Regions from separate parts of the Exiguobacterium sp. s40 genome, predicted to be linked through region 1. Evidence: predicted binding sites of a transcription regulator. Region 1 holds the regulator's gene; the other holds the start of a gene.

Region 1 (15,427 bases):
GAAAAAAGTCATTTTGACGGCACCAGGAAAAGGCGAGTTGCGGACGATTGTCATGGGGGTGAACGATCGGGATTATTTACCGGAGCACGATCACGTCATTTCGAACGCCTCGTGTACGACGAACTGTCTCGGCCCGGTCGTCAAAGTATTGGATTCGACGTTCGGGATTGAAACGGGGCTCGTGACGACGGTGCATGCCTATACGAACGATCAAAACAATATCGACAATCCGCATAAAGATTTGCGTCGTGCCCGTGCTTGTGGCAGTTCCATTATACCGACTTCGACTGGTGCTGCGAAAGCCATCGGGCTCGTCTTGCCGGAACTTCAGGGCAAATTGAACGGGATGGCGCTACGAGTGCCGACGCCGAACGTCTCGCTCGTCGATCTCGTCGTCGAGTTGCGTCGAGATGTGACGGTCGATGAAGTGAATCAGGCGTTCGAGCGTGCTGCACACGGGGAAATGACGGGCGTTCTCGGCGTCTCGAACGAACCGCTCGTCTCGATCGACTTCAATGGAGATGAGCGTTCGTCAATCATTGATGCCGATTCGACGATGGTGCTCGGGGGCAATCATGTCAAAGTGCTCGCTTGGTACGACAACGAATGGGGCTATTCGTGCCGCGTCGTCGACTTGTTGGACATGGTCGCGAGCTACCTGCAAATCGGACAACAAGAAACCCACGTCTGAAAAAATATATTTATCTAAAAATATTTTTAAAGAATTGAAACAAATGTCTTGTAAGGACGTCCTAAACAAGATACACTCTAACTCGTGAACTTCAATTGGTCTGACAAACGCAACTTAAAGGGTTAGGACCTCTTAGGACTAACTTGCCCCCGTGGTTGTGGGCGATTCAGGCACAAAGTGAGTGATCATCAACTACTTTGAGACCATTGATGTAAAGGGGGATCCACTAATATGGATACTATGGGACGTCACATTATTACAGAACTTTGGGAGTGCAATCCCGACAAATTAAACGATATCGACTACATCGAGCGCTTGTTCGTCGATGCAGCACTTCGTTCGGGCGCTGAAGTCCGCGAAGTCGCTTTCCACAAATTTGCGCCGCACGGTGTAAGTGGAGTCGTTATCATTTCAGAATCACACTTAACGATTCACAGTTTCCCAGAGCATGGCTACGCATCAGTCGATGTGTTCACATGTGGGGATCGAATCGATCCAGCTACAGCCTCGCAATACATTGCAGAAGGCTTGGAAGCAAAAGTTCGTGAAGATGTGAAACTTGACCGTGGGATGGGACCGATTCGTGTTCCTGAAGCGCAAGTGGCAATCAGCAAATAATCAGACTGACCTTATGAGGCTGGCCGATTTTCGGTCAGCCCTTTTAATTGTTTTGTTAACCGCTTAATTTTGATATGCTTAACCTATATAAATAAGGTGTCGAGGTGGATAATGGGATTATTTGATAAGTTTCAAACACATGTCCAAACGGACGATTCGCATAAAAATGAGGCGTTACGGACGCGTTACGTGGCGGCATCGCCAAGCGCCGTGCTCACATGGCTCCGCGAACGGATTCAAGCAGAAGGTCAAACGGTTCGCCGGGTCGATGCAGACCGGGGCGAAGTGGCGTTTCATGGAGACGGATGGGACGCATTGGCGACCATCGTCCAAGTGGACGGCGGACGCACGGCCGTCGATTTTACATTGAACCGTGACCGGATGCTCGGACCAGACCTCGGTCAAATCGTCACCACATATTATGAGGCGCTATCCGTGAAGTTCCCGCTCCGCGCCATCGGGAATCAATCTGTCGAACGATAAGGAGGGCTGAGCATGCGTTGTCCTAAATGCGATCATAATGGAACGAGAGTGCTCGACTCCCGGCCAGTACAAGATTTCTATTCGATTCGTCGCCGTCGCGAATGCGAGGAGTGCGGCTATCGCTTTACCACGTTTGAAACGGTCGAACAGACACCGCTCATCATCGTCAAAAAAGACGGGAATCGGGAAGAGTTCAGCCGTGAGAAAGTGCTTCGCGGGATTATTCGGGCGTGCGAGAAACGTCCGGTCACGCTGGAGCAACTCGAAGGTGTGGTCACGAAAGTCGAACAACAGTTACGCGCCCTCGGCCAGTCCGAGATTCCGAGTGAACAGGTTGGGGAGCTCGTCATGAACGAGCTCGCGCGGGTCGACGAAGTGGCATACGTCCGCTTCGCGTCCGTCTATCGCCAGTTCAAAGATATCTCTGTGTTCTTTAAAGAACTAGAAGATTTAATGAAGCAAGAAAAATCGACCAACTAAACGGGCGGCCTGCTGGTCGCCTTTTTTCAAGGGAGACCTACCATGGAAAAAGAACGCATCCTGTACGGAACTGACGAACTGTTGATCATGAGCACCGGACTCATCGATCGCGAGTCGTATCAGTCGCTGTACCATTTGTATCAGCCGGTCATCGGAGTGAAGGCGCTCGCAATGTATCAGACGCTTTGGAGCGAGCTGAAGCCCGGGAAAATGAAATCGAACTATATGTCACACAGCGCGCTTTGTGAGATGCTCGATTACTCGATCAACGAGCTGACGGACTGTCTGTTCCGGCTCGAAGCGATCGGTCTCGTCCGGACGTATAAGACGAAAGACGAGCGCTTGACCCAGTACGTGTATCAACTGCGGGTCCCGCTCGCACCCCATACGTTCTTGAATGACGGGCTGTTGTCGAGTTTCCTCTTCTATAAAGTCGGGGAAGTCCGCTTCAAACAGTTACAAGGTCGATTCACGATTGATCCGTTGCCGGCCGGGATCATTGAAGTGACAAAAGACTTCAATGAAGTGTTCGACGTCAAAGGGGTCAATCATATGGCGTTCACACAAAAGAACTACGAGAAACCTGACCGCGCCAAAATCGAGATCAACTATACGTTCGATATGGAAATCGTCAAAAAGTTGACGAACTTCCCCGTCGGCTTCTTCACGAAGAAGCTCGATGAGACGATCACGAAGCTTGCCTACGTCTCCCAAATCGATGAAGAGACGATGGCCGAGATGTTGAAGGAGTACTTCGTCCACGAGGCGTATCTACCGCTCAGCGAGCAAGAGAAACGCGACGGCTGCCGTCAGATGGTGTTGCAGTTGAAGAAAAAACAGACGCGCCATCGGAAAGTGAAGTCGGATGAGACGGAGAAGGCAGAAATCGGTGATTTGCATGACGTGACTGTCATGGAAGAAGCGCATCCGCATCAGTACGTGTCGACGTTACGGAAGACGCCACAGTTGTCGAAGAGCGACGAGCAACTCATCATCGACCTCGTCGATACGCTCGGACTCGCGCCAAGTGTCATCAACGCGTTGTTCTATTACTGTATCGAAGTGAAGAAGCAGACTCGGCTCAGTGAGAACTACGTCATGCGAATCGCGACGAGTTGGAAGACGGCAGGCTATTTGAACGCCAAAGACGCGTTGGAACAAGAAGCGACGCAAGACGCGCTCATCGAGAAGAAACAGCAGAAGCGGGAGAACGTGCAACAGCGGACGACCGTCGGCTCGAGACGCAAAGACAAGACCGAGATGCCAAAATGGCTCGAGGACGAGGCGAAAGAGCAACGGACGTACGATCAAAAACGAAAACAAGAGCTCGAGGCATCGGTCCCAGACGACGCGGAACTCGTCAAGTTGTTAAATGAATTGAAAGAGAAAGGATGAGGGACATGGAACGCATCAATCAAACGCTCGCCCAAATGATGAACCGGAAAGAAGTGCGGGAAGCGTACGAATCGATTCGCCGGCGCACCCTCGAACATCCAGAAGTCGTCGCTTTTTTAAAGGCGCATCCGGAGTTAGACGAGACGGCGGTCGAGGTCGGCTTTACGAAGCTCAGTGAATATGCAGAACAGATGGACGGCAAGAAGCTCATCGAGGAGCAAGCCGTCATCCCGGGCCATCAGCCGGTGCTCTATGTCGACCTCGGTCAAATCGCGATTCGTTATGAAGAGACGGTCAAGCATCGTCAAGCACGGCGCCAAAAAGAGATGGACCGAAAGTTTAAGAGCTTATTCTTGCCGGAAGAAGTGCGAGAGGCGAGCTTTGAATCGTTCGACTGGTCGGATGACGCCCGTAAAATCGCACTCCGTGAATCGATGCGGTTCGTCTCGGGCATGAAGACCCGCCAAAAAGTGAACGGCCTGTACTTACACGGCAGCTTCGGGGTCGGGAAGACGTATTTGCTTGCGGCGATCGCCAACGAACTGAAAGTGGCGGACATCGAGACGATTCTCGTCCACGCCCCGGGATTCGTCTCGGAAGCGAAACGGAAGATCCGGACCGATTCGTTCGACTCATTTTTGACGTCGTTCCAACACGTACCGGTGTTACTGATCGATGACATCGGTGCCGAGGCGATCAGTCCGTGGGTACGCGATGAGCTGTTCGGGATCATCTTGCAATATCGCATGATGCATCGCTTACCGACACTTTACAGTTCGAACTTCAGCGGTGAAGAGCTCGAGACGCACTTCTCGATCGACGGTTCGCCGCAGAACAAAATGAAAGCCCAGCGGCTCATGCAGCGCATCTCGACGACGACGACACAAATCGAATTAAAAGGTGAGAACCGACGTCGGTAAAGGGATTGTATTTCTTGAACGAGTTGACTATACTAATAATCATATAACCGATGCATCGAAGAGGACATGAGACGTCGTCACGGGTTTCAAAGCGAGGGAAGACTGGTGAGAGCTTCCTAAACACGCCGATCGCCTTACTCCCTCAGAGCACCGTACGGGCCAATCGTGCGGCGATTCACACTCGTTATCGTGTGTTCGAGCCAAGCGTTACGCTTGGGAACGAGGGTGGTACCACGAGAATCAAAGCTCGTCCCTTTCATAGGGATGGGCTTTTTTTATTTATTTTTAAATGTAGAGAGGGGAAGTTGACACATGATTCAATTGACATTTCCAGATGGGGCCGTCAAAGAGTTTGAGGCCGGCATCACAGCAGAAGAAGTAGCAGGTTCGATTAGTCCAGGACTCCGAAAAAAAGCAATCGCCGCCAAAATCGATGGTGAGATGATCGATTATCGTCGTCCGATTGAACAGGACGGTAAAATCGAGCTCGTAATGCCGGATTCGGAAGAGGGCATCGATTTGATGCGCCACTCGTCAGCCCACTTGATGGCCCAAGCCATCAAACGGTTATACGGGGAAGAAGGCAGCATCTACCTCGGGATCGGACCGACAATCGAGAACGGTTTTTATTATGATATCGAGATGGATCGCCGCATCAACGAAGAAGATCTCCCGGAAATCGAGAAAATGATGAAGCGGATCGTCGACGAGAACTTGGACATCACACGTGAAGTCGTGTCGCGCGACGAGGCGCTCGAACGCTACAAGGCGCTCGGAGACCCGCTCAAAATCGAATTGATTGAAGATATCCCGTCGAGCGAGACGCTCACGATTTACCATCAAGGCGAATTTTTCGACTTATGCCGTGGGCCGCACGTCCCGTCGACATCGAAGTTGAAAGTGTTCAAGTTGATGAGCGTGGCCGGGGCATACTGGCGCGGCGACTCGGACAATAAGATGCTCCAACGCATTTACGGAACGGCGTTCGCGACGAAAGAACAACTCGCGGAACACTTGCGTCTATTGGAAGAAGCGAAAGAGCGCGATCACCGCAAGCTCGGGAAAGAACTCGATCTCTTCTTCGTGTCGCAAGAAGTCGGCCAAGGTTTGCCGATGTGGCTCCCGAAAGGTGCCTCGATCCGTCGGACGGTCGAACGTTATATCGTCGACAAAGAGCTCGAGCTCGGGTATCAGCACGTCTACACACCGGTCCTCGGTTCGGTCGAATTGTATAAGACGTCTGGTCACTGGGATCACTATCAAGACGATATGTTCCCGAAAATGGAGATGGACAACGAGGAACTCGTCCTTCGTCCGATGAACTGTCCGCACCACATGACGATTTATAAACATGAGCCGCGCTCATATCGCGAACTCCCGCTTCGCATCGCCGAGCTCGGCGGTATGCACCGTTACGAGATGTCAGGTGCGCTCACAGGCCTCCAACGCGTCCGTTACATGGTGTTGAACGACGGGCACACGTTCGTCACGCCGGAACAGATGAAGCAAGAATTCAAAGATATCGTCCACTTGATTCAAGAAGTGTACGCTGACTTCGGCATTAAAGACTATCGTTTCCGCTTGTCGTACCGTGACCCGGCCGACAAAGAGAAATACTTCGACAACGACGCAATTTGGGAAACAGCCCAACGTCAATTGAAAGAGACGATGGATGAGCTCGGTCTCCCGTATTTCGAAGCCGAAGGCGAAGCGGCATTTTACGGACCGAAACTCGACGTCCAAGTCCGCACGGCGCTCGGCAAAGAAGAGACGTTGTCGACGGTCCAACTCGACTTCTTGCTCCCTGAGCGGTTCGACTTGACGTACACAGGACCAGACGGCAAAGACCATCGCCCAATCGTCCTTCACCGTGGTGTCGTCTCGACGATGGAACGTTTCGTCGCCTACTTGATTGAAGAGTATAAAGGCGCGTTCCCGACATGGCTCGCCCCGGTCCAAGTCAAATTGATCCCGGTCTCACACGTCCACGACGAATACGTCGCGGAAGTGAAAGCAGAGCTCGTCAAGCGCGGTGTCCGCGTCGAAACGGACCTTCGTGATGAGAAACTCGGCTACAAGATTCGGGAAGCACAGATGAAGAAAATCCCGATGACGCTCGTCCTCGGAGATAAAGAACGTGATGAGCGTGCAGTCAACATCCGTCGTTATGGACAACAAGAACAAGTATCGGCCACGCTCGATGAATTCTTGTCGTCACTTACAGCAGAGATCGCCAACCGTTCACGTTAATATGTCGACCATCCTTCATTGGAAGGGTGGTCGTTTTTTCGGTCTTGAGACGGATGCGGAAGACTTCACCAAACACGTATGGTAGAAGAAAGGAGTGATTCATTTTGAATTATATGAAACCATTAGTGGCGTTGACGATCGGTTCGGTCGTCGCGACAAGCATGATTCCAAAAGTAAACGCAGAAGCCATCGTCGATGATACGATTGTCACACTCGGGGAGTCGTTATCGGCGAGCCAACGGGACTGGGTGCTCGAACGGGTTGAGGCACCGGCGGGGATTGAGCCGATCATCACGACCTCAGCCGATGAAGATAAATACTTAGGGGATGCCGTCCCGCAAGCGCAGCGCGGCGGGGGGATGTATTCATCAGCCCGCATCAAACTGACCGACGGGACCGGGCTCGATATCAAAACGGAAAACGTGACATGGGTGACCGAAGATATGTATGCGAATGCTCTCGTGACGGCAGGCGTCACGGATGCCGATATTTATATCACGTCGCCGATTCGCGTCACCGGGACGTCGGCGTTGACGGGCATCATGAAAGCCTATGATCAGACGGCCGCGGAGACAGGCATTCAATTGAGCGAGGAACGGAAAGACTTGGCGCAAGAAGAGCTCGCGGTCACCTCTGAGATCGGGAAGACGGTCGGGCAAGAGGACGTGGCCGGACTCATGAACGAGATTAAAGCGGAAATTGCGAACAAGGCACCGGAGACGAACATTGAGATTCGAGATATCGTCATCCAAGTATTGAATCAAAACAACGTCCAACTGTCTGATACGCAGTTGACGCAATTGACGACGTTGTTCGAGAACATGCAGCAGGCGAACCTCGACTGGGGTGCAATCAGCAATGGGTTACAAGGGGCCGGTCAAGACGTTCAGGCGTTTCTCGAGACCGAGGAAGTCCAAGGCTTCTTCGCCCGTTTGTTCGAAGCGCTCAGCAACTTCTTCAAGTCGTTGACGAATTGAACGGGCTTTGAGTACATGACAAATGGTATTGAAAAAAGGGCCTCGGCCCTTTTTCAATACCATCGTTTATGGATATAGTCGCGAGCAGACTCGTGGTCGTCCACAATCTTCAACGTGATTCGGTTCATCTCTTCTAAAAGGTCTGTCAATACCGCTTCGAGCTTGGCATCACTCACGTCATGGTGGCGCATCGTCTCTTGTACGATGTGTTTGATTTGGTCGTGATAATCATGGTCACCTTTCACTTGCTGTCTCCAAGACACGGCCCATCCCTCCTTTTTTTATTTTATTCCCTCGGAAAAGGTATTGCGAAACAGCGAAATGACTGTTATCATCATAAAAGTGTGAGCTACCAATTATTCATGCGCGAATTCTTGACATCTTAATCCTATTGGTGTTAAGATGACATAGTGATTAAATACAACAAAGCAGAAGCGCCCGCTTCTCACCTCGTCCGAACAGCTTCGGTCAGGTCCATCATGTACGTGAAGCAGTTGAGCCTTGGTCTCTGCTGACTCCGAAATGATGTGTGGGCGGGAAACTGCCGACGCTTTTTTTATTGCCATGTTGTCTTATCAATCTAAAACTCGTGCAATCGCACGATGGAGGTGCTAACCATTAGCAAAGAGCTCTTTATCAACGAAAACATTCGTGCCCGTGAAGTTCGCTTAATTGGAGCGGACGGTGCACAACTCGGTGTGCAATCGCGTAATGAAGCATTACGTTTAGCAGAAGAGGCTGAACTCGATCTCGTCTTGGTCGCCGATAAAGCTAACCCACCGGTCGCTAAAATCATGGACTATGGGAAATACCGTTTCGAACTCCAGAAAAAGGAGAAAGAAGCGCGTAAAAACCAAAAAGTCATCCAATTGAAAGAAGTACGCCTCAGCCCGACAATCGAGGAAAACGATTTCCAAACGAAATTGCGTAACGCTCGCAAATTCCTTGAAAATGGAAACAAAGTGAAAGCGTCGATCCGTTTCCGCGGACGCGCCATCACACACTCGGAAATCGGCCGACGCGTTATGGAAAAATTGGCGGCGGAATGTGCCGACTTGGCAACAGTTGAGCAAAAGCCGAAGATGGAAGGACGCAGCATGTTCTTAGTGCTGGCTCCGAAGAAAGAAGATTAATCATCGAGTCATAGTGGGGAGGAAATACTCATGCCGAAAATGAAATCGCACCGTGGTGCTTCTAAACGTTTCAAACGTACTGCATCAGGTAAACTCAAGCGTTCACACGCTTACACAAGTCACTTGTTTGGTAACAAATCGACTAAAGCGAAACGTAAGCTCCGTAAAGGTGCTATCGTATCAGCTGGAGACTTCAAACGCATTCGCAACATGATCGCGAAGTAATACAGAAAGAATTTAGGAGGGAAACCATATGCCACGCGTAAAAGGCGGTTATACGACTCGTCAACGTCGTAAAAAGCAAATCAAGCTTGCCAAAGGTTATTTTGGCTCAAAACACATTCTATTTAAAGTAGCAAAACAACAAGTCATGAAGTCACTCATGTACGCTTACCGTGACCGTCGTCAAAAGAAACGTGATTTCCGTCGTCTTTGGATCACACGTATCAATGCGGCAGCACGCACAAACGGCCTCTCATACAGCCGTATGATGCACGGCCTCAAGCTCGCAGGGATCGACATCAACCGTAAGATGCTTGCTGAGCTTGCTGTGACAGACGCACAAGCATTCGCGTCACTTGCTGATACAGCTAAATCAAAATTGAACGCGTAATCGTTCAATCGACAGCGCCGAGACCTTATCTCGGCGCTTTCTTTTTTCAGATTTTTTCCTTAAACTTAAGATAAGGAGGACGTCCCATGGATCAATCAGTCTTAGCCATCGTCGCATTGGCGCTCATCGTCTTGAACGTCTACACCTATTTGCAGGCGAAACGTTATACGCTCGGAGAAGGTGATTTCAACGTCTTGTATGCGTACGCAGGCGGTGCAATCGGTGCCCTGTTCGGACTTCATTTGACGCGTAAAAAGGCGGTTCATGCCCCAAAACGTGTTCAAATACAAGTATTGATTTTGGCAGTCGGCTGGTCTTTAATGATTTTAGTACTGCTTTGAATGGAGAATAGGAGGAGCAACCGGTGAACTGGACAACATTGTTTGATCGGCAGCGTGAATTAGATGAGCGGATCAAAGAAGAACATCAATTATCCGGGAACCAATTTGATGAGCGTTTGCTTGCTTTGCTCGTCGAGCTTGGTGAACTCGCCAATGAGACCCGTAGTTTTAAATTTTGGTCAACGAAGGGCCCGTCGCCTCAAGACGTGATCTTAGAAGAGTATGTCGACGGCATTCATTTCTTATTGTCGCTCGGACTTGCCCTCGGGTATGAACGTGATTCGTTCCCGGCAGGTAGCTCGTATCTTGACGCGACTGACGCTTTTTTAGACGTGTTCCGCAAAGTGACGAACTTTGGTTTGTCGAAAACGGAACCGATGTACGAGACGCTGATGGCGGCTTATCTCGAACTTGGCTATACGCTCGGGATCAATGAAGAGTTGATGGTGATGGCGTATATGGCGAAAAATGAAAAGAACCATGAGCGACAAAATCAAGGTTACTAATCAAAAATCGAAGGAGCGATGCCCCATGAACGAATCATTACATATGTTGAAACGCTTGACGGATGCCACAGGTGTCCCTGGAAATGAAGGTGAAGTCCGCTCACTCATGCGTGAGTATTTAGAACCTCACGTCGAAACGTTCGAACAGGATGGGCTCGGCAGTCTGTTTGGTCGAGTGACGGGCGATGCGGAAGGTCCGCGTGTCATGATTGCCGGTCATATGGACGAAGTCGGGTTCATGGTCACGCGCGTTGAAGAGGGCGGTTTCCTCCGCTTCCAAGCACTCGGCGGCTGGTGGAACCAAGTTCTCCTCGCACAGCGCATGGACGTCGTCACACGCTCGGGAGAGAAAATCCCAGGCGTCATCGGTGCCAAACCACCTCACGTCCTTCCGGTCGAGGCACGCAAGAAGCCGGTTGAGATCAAAGACATGTTCCTTGATATCGGTGCAACGTCGAAAGAACAAGTGGCCGAGTGGGGCATTCGTCCGGGCGATACGGTCGTCCCGCATTGTGAGTTCACGGTCATGAAGAACGAAGATTTCTTGATGGCGAAAGCATGGGATAACCGAATCGGTTGTGCCATCGCGATCGAGGCGGCGAAACGTTTGAAGAACGAACAAGTGCCAGGTGTCGTCTATACCGGAGCGACGGTCCAAGAAGAAGTCGGGTTGCGTGGCGCCGTCACGGCCGCCAACTTGGTCAAACCAGACGTCGCCATCGCCGTCGATACAGGCATTCCTGGAGATACGCCAGGAATGACACCGGCAGAAGGATTGTCGAAACTCGGGGAAGGGGTCCAAGTCATCTTCTTTGATGCGACGACCGTCACGAACCCACGCCTCATCGATTTGATTGTCGACGTGGCCAAAGAGAACGATATCAAGTACCAATTGGATTTGACGCCGGGCGGCGGGACAGACGCAGGTCGGTTCCATTTGTCTGGAGTCGGGATGCCGGCCGTCGCGCTCACGGTGCCGGTCCGTTATTTGCATACGAATGTCTCGATCATTCACAAAGCAGATTATGAAGCAGCCGTCGATTTGGTCGTAGCGCTCACGAAACGACTCGACCAAGAAACGGTTCAATGGTTGAAAGAGGGATAATATGACGAAAATCACGTCTACGAAAAGTGAGACGATCAAACGCTTAAAGCGATTGATGACGAAAAAAGGCAGACAAGAGTCCGGGCAATTTTTAGTCGAAGGCGAGCATTTGGTCGACGAGGCGATTCGTGCCGGACGACTCGTTCAGCTGATCATGGGGGAATCGTATACCCCGAAAGGATCGTGGCGCCTAGATGAGATGCCGGTCCTCGAACTATCGGACCATGTGGCCGACCTGTTATCTGAAACAGAGAAGACGCAAGGTGTCTTCGCCGTCGTCAAGATGGCCCCGGTCGAACGGAAGATGAAGCACGTCCTCGTCCTCGACCGGATTCAAGACCCAGGTAACCTCGGGACGATGATTCGCACGGCCGATGCGGCCGGATTTGACACGGTCCTCCTCGGCAAAGGGACGGTCGACCCGTTCAACGCCAAGGTCGTCCGGGCGACGCAAGGTTCGTTGTTCCACGTGAACGTGCGCTCGGTCGATTTGCTCGAGACGCTACCAGAACTGAAGAGCGAAGGCTTCCATGTGTATGGGACCGCACTCGCGAAAGCGACATCTTACGAACAAGTTGACTTCAAAGACAAAGTCGCGCTCGTCATCGGCAATGAGGCGCAAGGCGTCCATAACGACGTGCTTGATTTATGTGACACGCGCGTTCATATCCCGGTTCTCGGCGATGCCGAATCATTGAACGCGGCTGTTGCGGCGGGCATCCTCATGTACCGGATCGCATTACAATAATCTTGTCAGCACTGAAAAATCGTGATAGGTTTATAACATCGAACAACATACCGAATAGACGTTGAAAGAGCATAGTACGCGAACTACCGAACGAGTACAGGGAGCATGGGCCGAGACTGCGAGCCGATGCCTTGATCGGCGCCGAATTCACTCTCGAGTCGTGTTGGAGACAACACCGGGGTAGCATCCCGATATCGATGCTCTCAAGTGGGCCGATTTCGGCCAAGTAGGGTGGTACCGCGATTATTCGTCCCTTCAGTCATCGACTGGAGGGACTTTTTTTGTAGAGGAGGAAATAAGGATGAAAGAACAGTTAGAACAATTACAGCAAGAGGCATTGCATGAGATTCAGGCGGCTTCGTCGCAAAAAGAATTGAACGATGTCCGCATCAAATATTTAGGGAAGAAAGGTCCGATGACCGAGGTGCTTCGTGGGATGGGGAAACTTTCTCCTGAAGAACGTCCGGTCGTCGGAGAGTTGGTCAACACGGTCCGGACGACGATCCAAGACACGTTAGAGGCACGGATCGAGGAAGTGAAGGCGGTCGAACTTGAAGCGAAACTCGCGGCTGAGACAATCGACGTCACACTACCGGGTCGGACGGCGCTGCCGGGCCATACCCATTTACTTCAACAAATCGTCGATGAGATGGAAGACTTGTTCGTCGGGCTCGGCTATACAATCGCCGAAGGCCCGGAAGTCGAGACAGACCTCTACAACTTTGAGATGCTCAACTTGCCGAAAGACCATCCGGCACGTGATATGCAAGACTCGTTCTATATCACGGATGAGACGCTTCTCCGGACACACACGTCACCAGTTCAGGCCCGGACGATGCTCCAAGCCGACGGGAAGCCGATTCGAATCATCTGCCCGGGGAAAGTGTACCGCCGCGACGAAGATGACGCGACACACTCACACCAGTTCATGCAAATCGAGGGGCTTGTCGTTGATGAGCACATCTCGATGGCTGATTTGAAAGGCACGCTCGAAGTGTTCGTCAAGCAATTGTTCGGTGAGACGCGTGAAATTCGTCTTCGCCCGAGCTTCTTCCCGTTTACGGAACCGTCGGTCGAAGTTGATATCTCTTGCTTCAAATGCGGCGGTAAAGGCTGCAACGTCTGTAAGGGAACAGGCTGGATCGAGATTCTCGGAGGCGGCATGGTCCATCCACGCGTTCTCGAGATGGCTGGCTATGACGCCACGAAGATGTCTGGATTCGCATTCGGGATCGGCGTCGAACGGATGGCGATGTTAAAACATGGAGTAGACGATATCCGTCACTTCTATACAAACGATCTACGTTTCATCGAGCAATTCTAAGGGGGAACACATATGTTATTATCGAAAAAATGGTTGAATCAATATATTGATGTATCAGACTTGAGCGGGCAAGAACTCGGAGACTTGATCACGAAGAACGGAATCGAAGTCGAGAGCGTCATCAGCCGCGCTGAAGGATTGTCAGGACTCGTCGTTGGTCACGTCCTCTCGTGCGAGAAACATCCCGAAGCGGACAAGTTGAACGTGACGACGGTCGATATCGGTGCGGACAGCCCGGTGCAAATCGTCTGCGGCGCACCGAACGTCGCGACCGGACAGCACGTCATCGTGGCGACGGTCGGAGCTCGTCTCCCGGGACTCAAAATTAAGAAAGCGAAACTGCGTGGTGTCGATTCACAAGGCATGATCTGCTCGCTCGAGGAACTCGGGTTCGAGAAGAAACAAATTCGTGAAGACGAGCAGGATGGCATCCATACGTTCCGCGAACCGGTCGAAGTCGGTGCGGACGTCATCCGTCTGTTAGACCTCGACGATGAAGTGATCGAGCTCGGATTGACACCGAACCGTTCGGATTGCTTGAGCCTTTATGGAATCATTCATGAAGTTGCGGCCATCCTCGAGCGTCCATACACATTACCGACTGCTGACGTGACGACAAATGTCGCGAACACGGTCAGCGTTCGTCTCGAGACAGATAACTGTCCGTACTATGCGACACGCCGCGTCGACGGCGTCGTCATCGGTGACTCGCCGCAATGGTTGAAAAACATCTTGATCGCAGAAGGCGTCCGCCCAATCAACAACGTCGTCGATGTGACGAACTACGTCATGCTCGAGCTCGGCCAGCCGCTACATGCGTTCGATACGGCAAAACTCGGGACGACGATTGCTGTCCGTCAAGCGCATGACGGCGAAGAAATCGTCACGCTCGATGACGTGACGCGCACGCTCGATGCCTCGATGATGGTCATCACGGACGGTGAACGTCCTGTCGCCATTGCCGGCGTCATGGGCGGTGCGAACACAGAAGTTGATGCGACGACGTCGAGTATCATCCTCGAGTCGGCCTACTTCGCACCGGCATCGGTCCGGAAGACGAGCCGTACGCTCGGATTGCGTTCGGATTCGAGTGCCCGCTTTGAAAAAGGAGTCGACCCGGAACGGTTGCAACTGGCCCTCGACCGTGCCGCCGAGCTCATCGTCGAAGTGAGCGGTGGCACGATCAGCGACATCGTCGTCGCTGGGGACAAAGCTTCAGCGGCCCGGACGATTGACGTCTCGATCGCTTATATCAACCATCGACTCGGGATGGATCTCGAACAAGCGACGATCGTCCGCATTTTGGAGCGGCTCGGTCTCGACGTGACCGGAGACGAGACGTTGACGGTCCACGTACCGTCACGCCGGCCTGACTTGGAACTACCGGCCGACATCACGGAAGAAGTGGCGCGCCTCTATGGGTATGACAGTCTGCCGTCGACACTCCCGGCGTCGCGTTCAAAAGGGTACCTCCCACGAGAGAACGTGTTACGTCGCCGAGTTCGTCGTGTCCTTCAAGGGACAGGATTGTCGCAAGCGATCACGTACTCGCTCACGAGCGTCGGACACGCCGCACGCTTCAGTGGGGAAGGCTCGGACAAAGTTAACTTGGCGATGCCGATGAGCGAAGAGCGCTCAGTGCTCCGGACCTCACTCGTCCCAGGTCTCCTCGAAGCGGCGCGATACAACACGTCACGCCAACAAGCGAATGTGCGCTTGTATGAAACAGGGCGCGTCTACGTGGAAGAAGGCGAGACGTTACCACGCGAAACGGAACGCGTCGCCGGTGTATTGACGGGGCTTTGGTACGACCATCGCTCGCAAGGCACACGTGTCCCGGTCG
Region 2 (4,627 bases), on a different contig from region 1:
ACGAGCCGAGCTCGGTATCGAGCCAATCCTCGCGGTGATTTTGTTCATTTGATTCTGTTGGACGATCATTGCGTTCCATGTGTAATCATCTCCTATATGATGTTTCCTCTTTGTTCTACCCTTAGTATAAGAGGCATAGTCATCGTTTTGCGGAAATGAAGCATCGATTACAAGATTCTTCACAATTTGCGTCAATTGGGTCAGACGATGACGTTACGGAGCGTCCCGAGTCCCGTGATGCTCACTTCGACCGTGTCTCCTGATTGGAGATAGACGGGCGGCTTCATGCCGTGGCCGACCCCGGCCGGTGTGCCGGTCGCGATGATGTCTCCTGCTTCAAGTGTCATGCCCTTTGACAAAGTCCGAATTAACTCTTCGATCGGGCGAATCATATCCGCCGTCGACCCATCTTGACGTGTCTCGCCATTGACGACCGTTTGAATCATGAGTGGGAACGAGAGCTCATCCGGTGTGACGATATACGGCCCCATCGGACAGAACGTATCGAACGATTTGCCGCGGAAAAACTGGACGTGTTGTTTTTGCACATCCCTGGCCGTGATGTCGTTCAGAATCGTGTAGCCAAAAATATGGGCATCGACGTCGTCAATATCCCGGCCTGATTTTCCGATGATGACGGCGAGTTCGCCTTCATAGTCGAGCTGATCGGTCAATTCGGGGTGACGTTCGACGACAGCCTCTGGGCCGACGACCGAGGTTGGCGCTTTCGTGAAGATGACGAGCTTACCGGCCCCCGCCGTATCCATCTCTTTCACATGTTCTTCGTAATTTTTCCCGATACAGATGACATTTTTGAGCGGACGATACGGTGCGACGAACGTGACGTCTTGAAGCGCCAGCCTTGGCGCGACATCTAGATCGACATCCGGTTCAAACTCACGCGCGATGACTTCTAACAGCGAAGTCGTATGTAATTGGTCACTGACGTCATAGACGAACTCTCCTGCCACGACGCCGACCCTTTGCTCTCCTTCAACTTGAAAACTACACCATTTCATCAAAATTCCCCCTTTTTTGCTAGTATACAAAAAATCGGGACGCGACGGCCCCGATTACGCTTTGTTTAAGAAAATAATCCGCTGGTTGCTCGATCCCCGAAACCGGAGCGACCGGTCCATGAGCGGCTGTTCAAAACGCCCATCGACGAGCACATCGGCACGGTCGAGCACGCTTGTGACGAATTCGTCGTGCATGGCTTGTAACTGTTCGAGCGTATAGCCCGTATACACCCAAACGTTTTTCTGAAGGACCTTACATCCGTCGACGAGCCGTGCCAATTCTTCCGGTTGCAGAAATGGTTCCCCGCCTGAAATCGTCACCCCGTCCCAGCCTGATTGTTCGATTTGAGCGAGTAAGTCCGCGACCGAGACGTCTTGTCCCCCACGTGGATTCCAAGATTCTGGATTATGACACCCAGGGCAACGGTGCGGGCAGCCCGCCGTAAAGATGACCGTGCGAATGCCTGGACCGTCGACGACCGATTCTTCAAGTACGGATAGGACGCGCATGATGCTTCACCCTCGCTCGTTCTTCTTCTCGTTTTGCCGAATTCCACCGGTCCATCGTCCCGACCAAGTAGCCGGTGATGCGACGGATCCGTTCAATTCGTTCATGCTCGCCACATGTCGGGCACGCTTCGTCGATAATTCCTTCAAGGCCGCAGTTGCCACAACGGTCGACCGGATGGTTGATCGACCCGTAGCCGACGTTCTCGGTCCGCATGAGCCGGACGATCGCTTCGACCGCTTCCGCATTATGGGCGAGCGATCCGTCGACTTCGACATACGTGATATGACCCGCATCACAGAGCGCGTGGTAAGGCGCTTCGAGACGGACTTTATCGCGAATCGAGACCGATTGATACACGGGCACATGAAACGAGTTCGTATAAAAGGCGCGGTCGGTCACACCTTCGATCATCCCAAACGATTGCTGATCTCTCGTCACAAATTTACCCGACAATCCTTCGGCCGGGGTCGCCAAGAGAGAAAAGTTCAAATCGTATCGTTCCGATGCCTGCTTCATTCGATCACGTAAATGAGTGACGATATCGAGCCCAAGCCGTTCCGCCTCTCGCGACTCGGCATGCGTGCCACCTGTGAGCACACGAAGCGCTTCGGCGAGACCGATAAATCCGACCGAGAGCGTCCCTTGCTTCAGTACCTCGCGAAGATCGTCTTCTGGCCCGAGTCTCTCTCCACCCCGCCAGACGTGTTGGGCATAGAGAAACCGAAATTCGTCGGCGTGACGCTTCGCTTGATAGTCGAATCGTTCGAGCAATTGATCGATGGCGACGTCGACATAGGCGTCGAGCGTCTCATAAAACGAATGGATGTTCGAAGCGACAAGCGCCATCTTGACCAAATTTAACGTCGAGAACGATAAGTTGCCGCGTCCAATCGACGTCTCGGCACCATGCCGATTCCCCATCACCCTTGTCCGACAACCCATGTAGGCGACTTCCGAGCCGTGCGTCCCGTCGTAGTATTGAAGGTTGAACGGAGCATCGACGAACGAGAAGTTCGGGAATAACCGCTTGCCCGTCACACGACAGGCGAGACGGAACAAGTCGACGTTCGGATCGTCCTCATGGAAGTTGACCCCTTCTTTCACTTTAAAGATTTGAATCGGGAAAATCGGCGTCTCCCCGTTACCGAGCCCTCGCTCGGTCGCGCGCAGCAACTCTCGAATGAATATGCGTCCCCACCGGCTCGTGTCGGTGCCGTAATTGATGGAAACGAACGGTACTTGTCCGCCACCACGTGAGTGCATCGAGTTGGCGTTGTGGATGAACGCCTCACACGCTTGATACGTCGCCGCGATTGTTTCAGACTCGGCAGTTTCAAAGAGTTGCTCGGTCGTCCATTCGACTGGTAGCTTTTTGAGCCGCTCGAGCTGACGTTCATACGTCTTTTCGACATACGGTGCGAGGTCGACATCAAACATCGGGAAAGCTTGACCGCCGTGTTGCATGTTTTGGTTCGCTTGAAGAATAATCGAAGCGAGCGCCATCGCCGAGCGGATATCCTGGGGCGGTCGAATCGTCCCGTGCCCGGTATGAAATCCGTTCGTGAGCAAGTGGCCGAGCGGGATTTGACAACACGTCGTCGATCCTGTCACGTAGTAGTCGGCGTCATGGATATACAAAAAATTATCCTCGACGGCTTGACGTGACCGTTCTGATAATAGATATGTCGTCGACAATTGTTTTGATACTTCTGAGGATAATCGTGCCAATTTTCCAAGTGGTGATTTCCCGTCGACGTTGGCGTTCTCTTGTACGAGGTCCTGATCTGGGAGAACACAGACATCTTCATAAAGCTGGAGCATATTCACTCCGCATCACCTCACTATATATTGATTACAAGCGAGTTAATTACTCGCTTAAGTTCCATATATAGATTATGTCATGTTTTTCTGGGAAGTAGTGAAGTCTAAATTGTGAGCATTAAGTGTGACGTATTCGCAAAAAAATAGCCGAGCCCTCATCTGGACTCGACCATACCTTAATGTGAACCATATCACAACTCTTTAGCAGGCTTTACGATTTTAAATTCGACTTCTTCTTTTTCTTCTGACTCTTGGGCTTCACGCAAGCCTTTCGCGTTCAACCATGTATAAATCGCACCCATGAACAAGGCACCACCAATAATGTTACCGAACGTCGCCGGAATCAAATTGTGGATGGCACCGGCAAAGCTTATCGCCTCAGGATGTGGGACGACAAGAGTAAGCGCGAACAAGACGAAGTTGGCAATGACGTGATCAAACCCTGACGCGAAGAAGACGGCGACGAGGAAAATCATCGAGAAGATTTGAGCGAACTCATTTTTCATTTGTTTTGGTAGGAAGATCGCGAGACAGACCATCCAGTTGCAGAAAATAGCACGGAAGAAAATCTCGACTGTCGTGTGATGCATCTTACTCTCGACGACCGCGAACAGCCAGTTGTCCATCCCAAGTTCTTGGATGACCCCAGTCGGCGCGAGCAGCAAGGCGAACAAAACGCCACCGAGCGCATTCCCGACAAAGCAGAGCAACCAGACGAGCATCGTGTCGCTGAGCGTCGTGTACCCCCGCATCGTCGAGGTTGTGAAGTACATCGTATTCCCGGTGAACAGTTCGGCTCCGCCATAGATGATCATGACGAGGGCGATTCCGAATGAGAATCCTCCGATGAGCGTTGTGAACGGAGAATCGATCAAATACATTCCATTGACGACTTTCAGTGTGAAAATTGAAGCGAATCCGATAAAGATCCCCGCGAGCATTGCTCGTAAAAAGTACTCCATTGGCCGATAATGAATCATTTGCGAAGATGCCTGTGCTTTCTTCCGCAACGATTCGAGTGCATGGATTTCCATTGATGCCATGTCACAAACCCTTCTTTCTGTTTGAATGAAACCATTATAATAAGAACGAACATGTGAAATCATTAACAATATAAGCCCGAAACGAATAAATTGCAATCGCCCCTTCCACATGTTGACACATTTTTCACATCGTAATCGTTTACATTTGTCGGATTTGTGACTAGAAAAAAACGACCCTTCGCAAAGGGCCGTTCGAAATGATTATTCTTTGTTTTCAGAAGTCTCTTCCGACT

The links. Region 1 encodes NrdR, which represses ribonucleotide reductase genes. Its sites were predicted from a motif close to AACACNATATATNGTGTT; they were not measured.
Region 2: the regulator NrdR is predicted to act here: its motif matches at 3,368-3,385, upstream of KNP02_RS09280 (anaerobic ribonucleoside triphosphate reductase).

What each region holds. Positions count from the first base shown of each region.
Region 1 covers NZ_JACSLC010000001.1:158,960-174,386, reverse strand. The annotation lists gene KNP02_RS00910 (glyceraldehyde-3-phosphate dehydrogenase) at 1-691, shown strand, start outside; gene speD (adenosylmethionine decarboxylase) at 923-1,309, shown strand; gene KNP02_RS00900 (hypothetical protein) at 1,421-1,792, shown strand; gene nrdR (transcriptional regulator NrdR) at 1,805-2,272, shown strand; gene KNP02_RS00890 (DnaD domain protein) at 2,315-3,667, shown strand; gene dnaI (primosomal protein DnaI) at 3,673-4,587, shown strand; gene thrS (threonine--tRNA ligase) at 4,900-6,837, shown strand; gene KNP02_RS00875 (DUF1002 domain-containing protein) at 6,951-7,814, shown strand; gene KNP02_RS00870 (hypothetical protein) at 7,868-8,077, opposite strand; gene infC (translation initiation factor IF-3) at 8,417-8,947, shown strand; gene rpmI (50S ribosomal protein L35) at 8,978-9,172, shown strand; gene rplT (50S ribosomal protein L20) at 9,201-9,560, shown strand; gene KNP02_RS00850 (hypothetical protein) at 9,647-9,901, shown strand; gene KNP02_RS00845 (dUTP diphosphatase) at 9,925-10,407, shown strand; gene KNP02_RS00840 (M42 family metallopeptidase) at 10,433-11,512, shown strand; gene KNP02_RS00835 (TrmH family RNA methyltransferase) at 11,514-12,260, shown strand; gene pheS (phenylalanine--tRNA ligase subunit alpha) at 12,562-13,584, shown strand; gene pheT (phenylalanine--tRNA ligase subunit beta) at 13,597-15,427, shown strand, end outside.
Region 2 covers NZ_JACSLC010000008.1:92,783-97,409, forward strand. The annotation lists gene KNP02_RS09265 (S1C family serine protease) at 1-79, opposite strand, end outside; gene KNP02_RS09270 (fumarylacetoacetate hydrolase family protein) at 201-1,019, opposite strand; gene nrdG (anaerobic ribonucleoside-triphosphate reductase activating protein) at 1,074-1,529, opposite strand; gene KNP02_RS09280 (anaerobic ribonucleoside triphosphate reductase) at 1,507-3,351, opposite strand; gene KNP02_RS09285 (formate/nitrite transporter family protein) at 3,543-4,385, opposite strand; gene KNP02_RS09290 (50S ribosomal protein L25/general stress protein Ctc) at 4,596-4,627, opposite strand, start outside.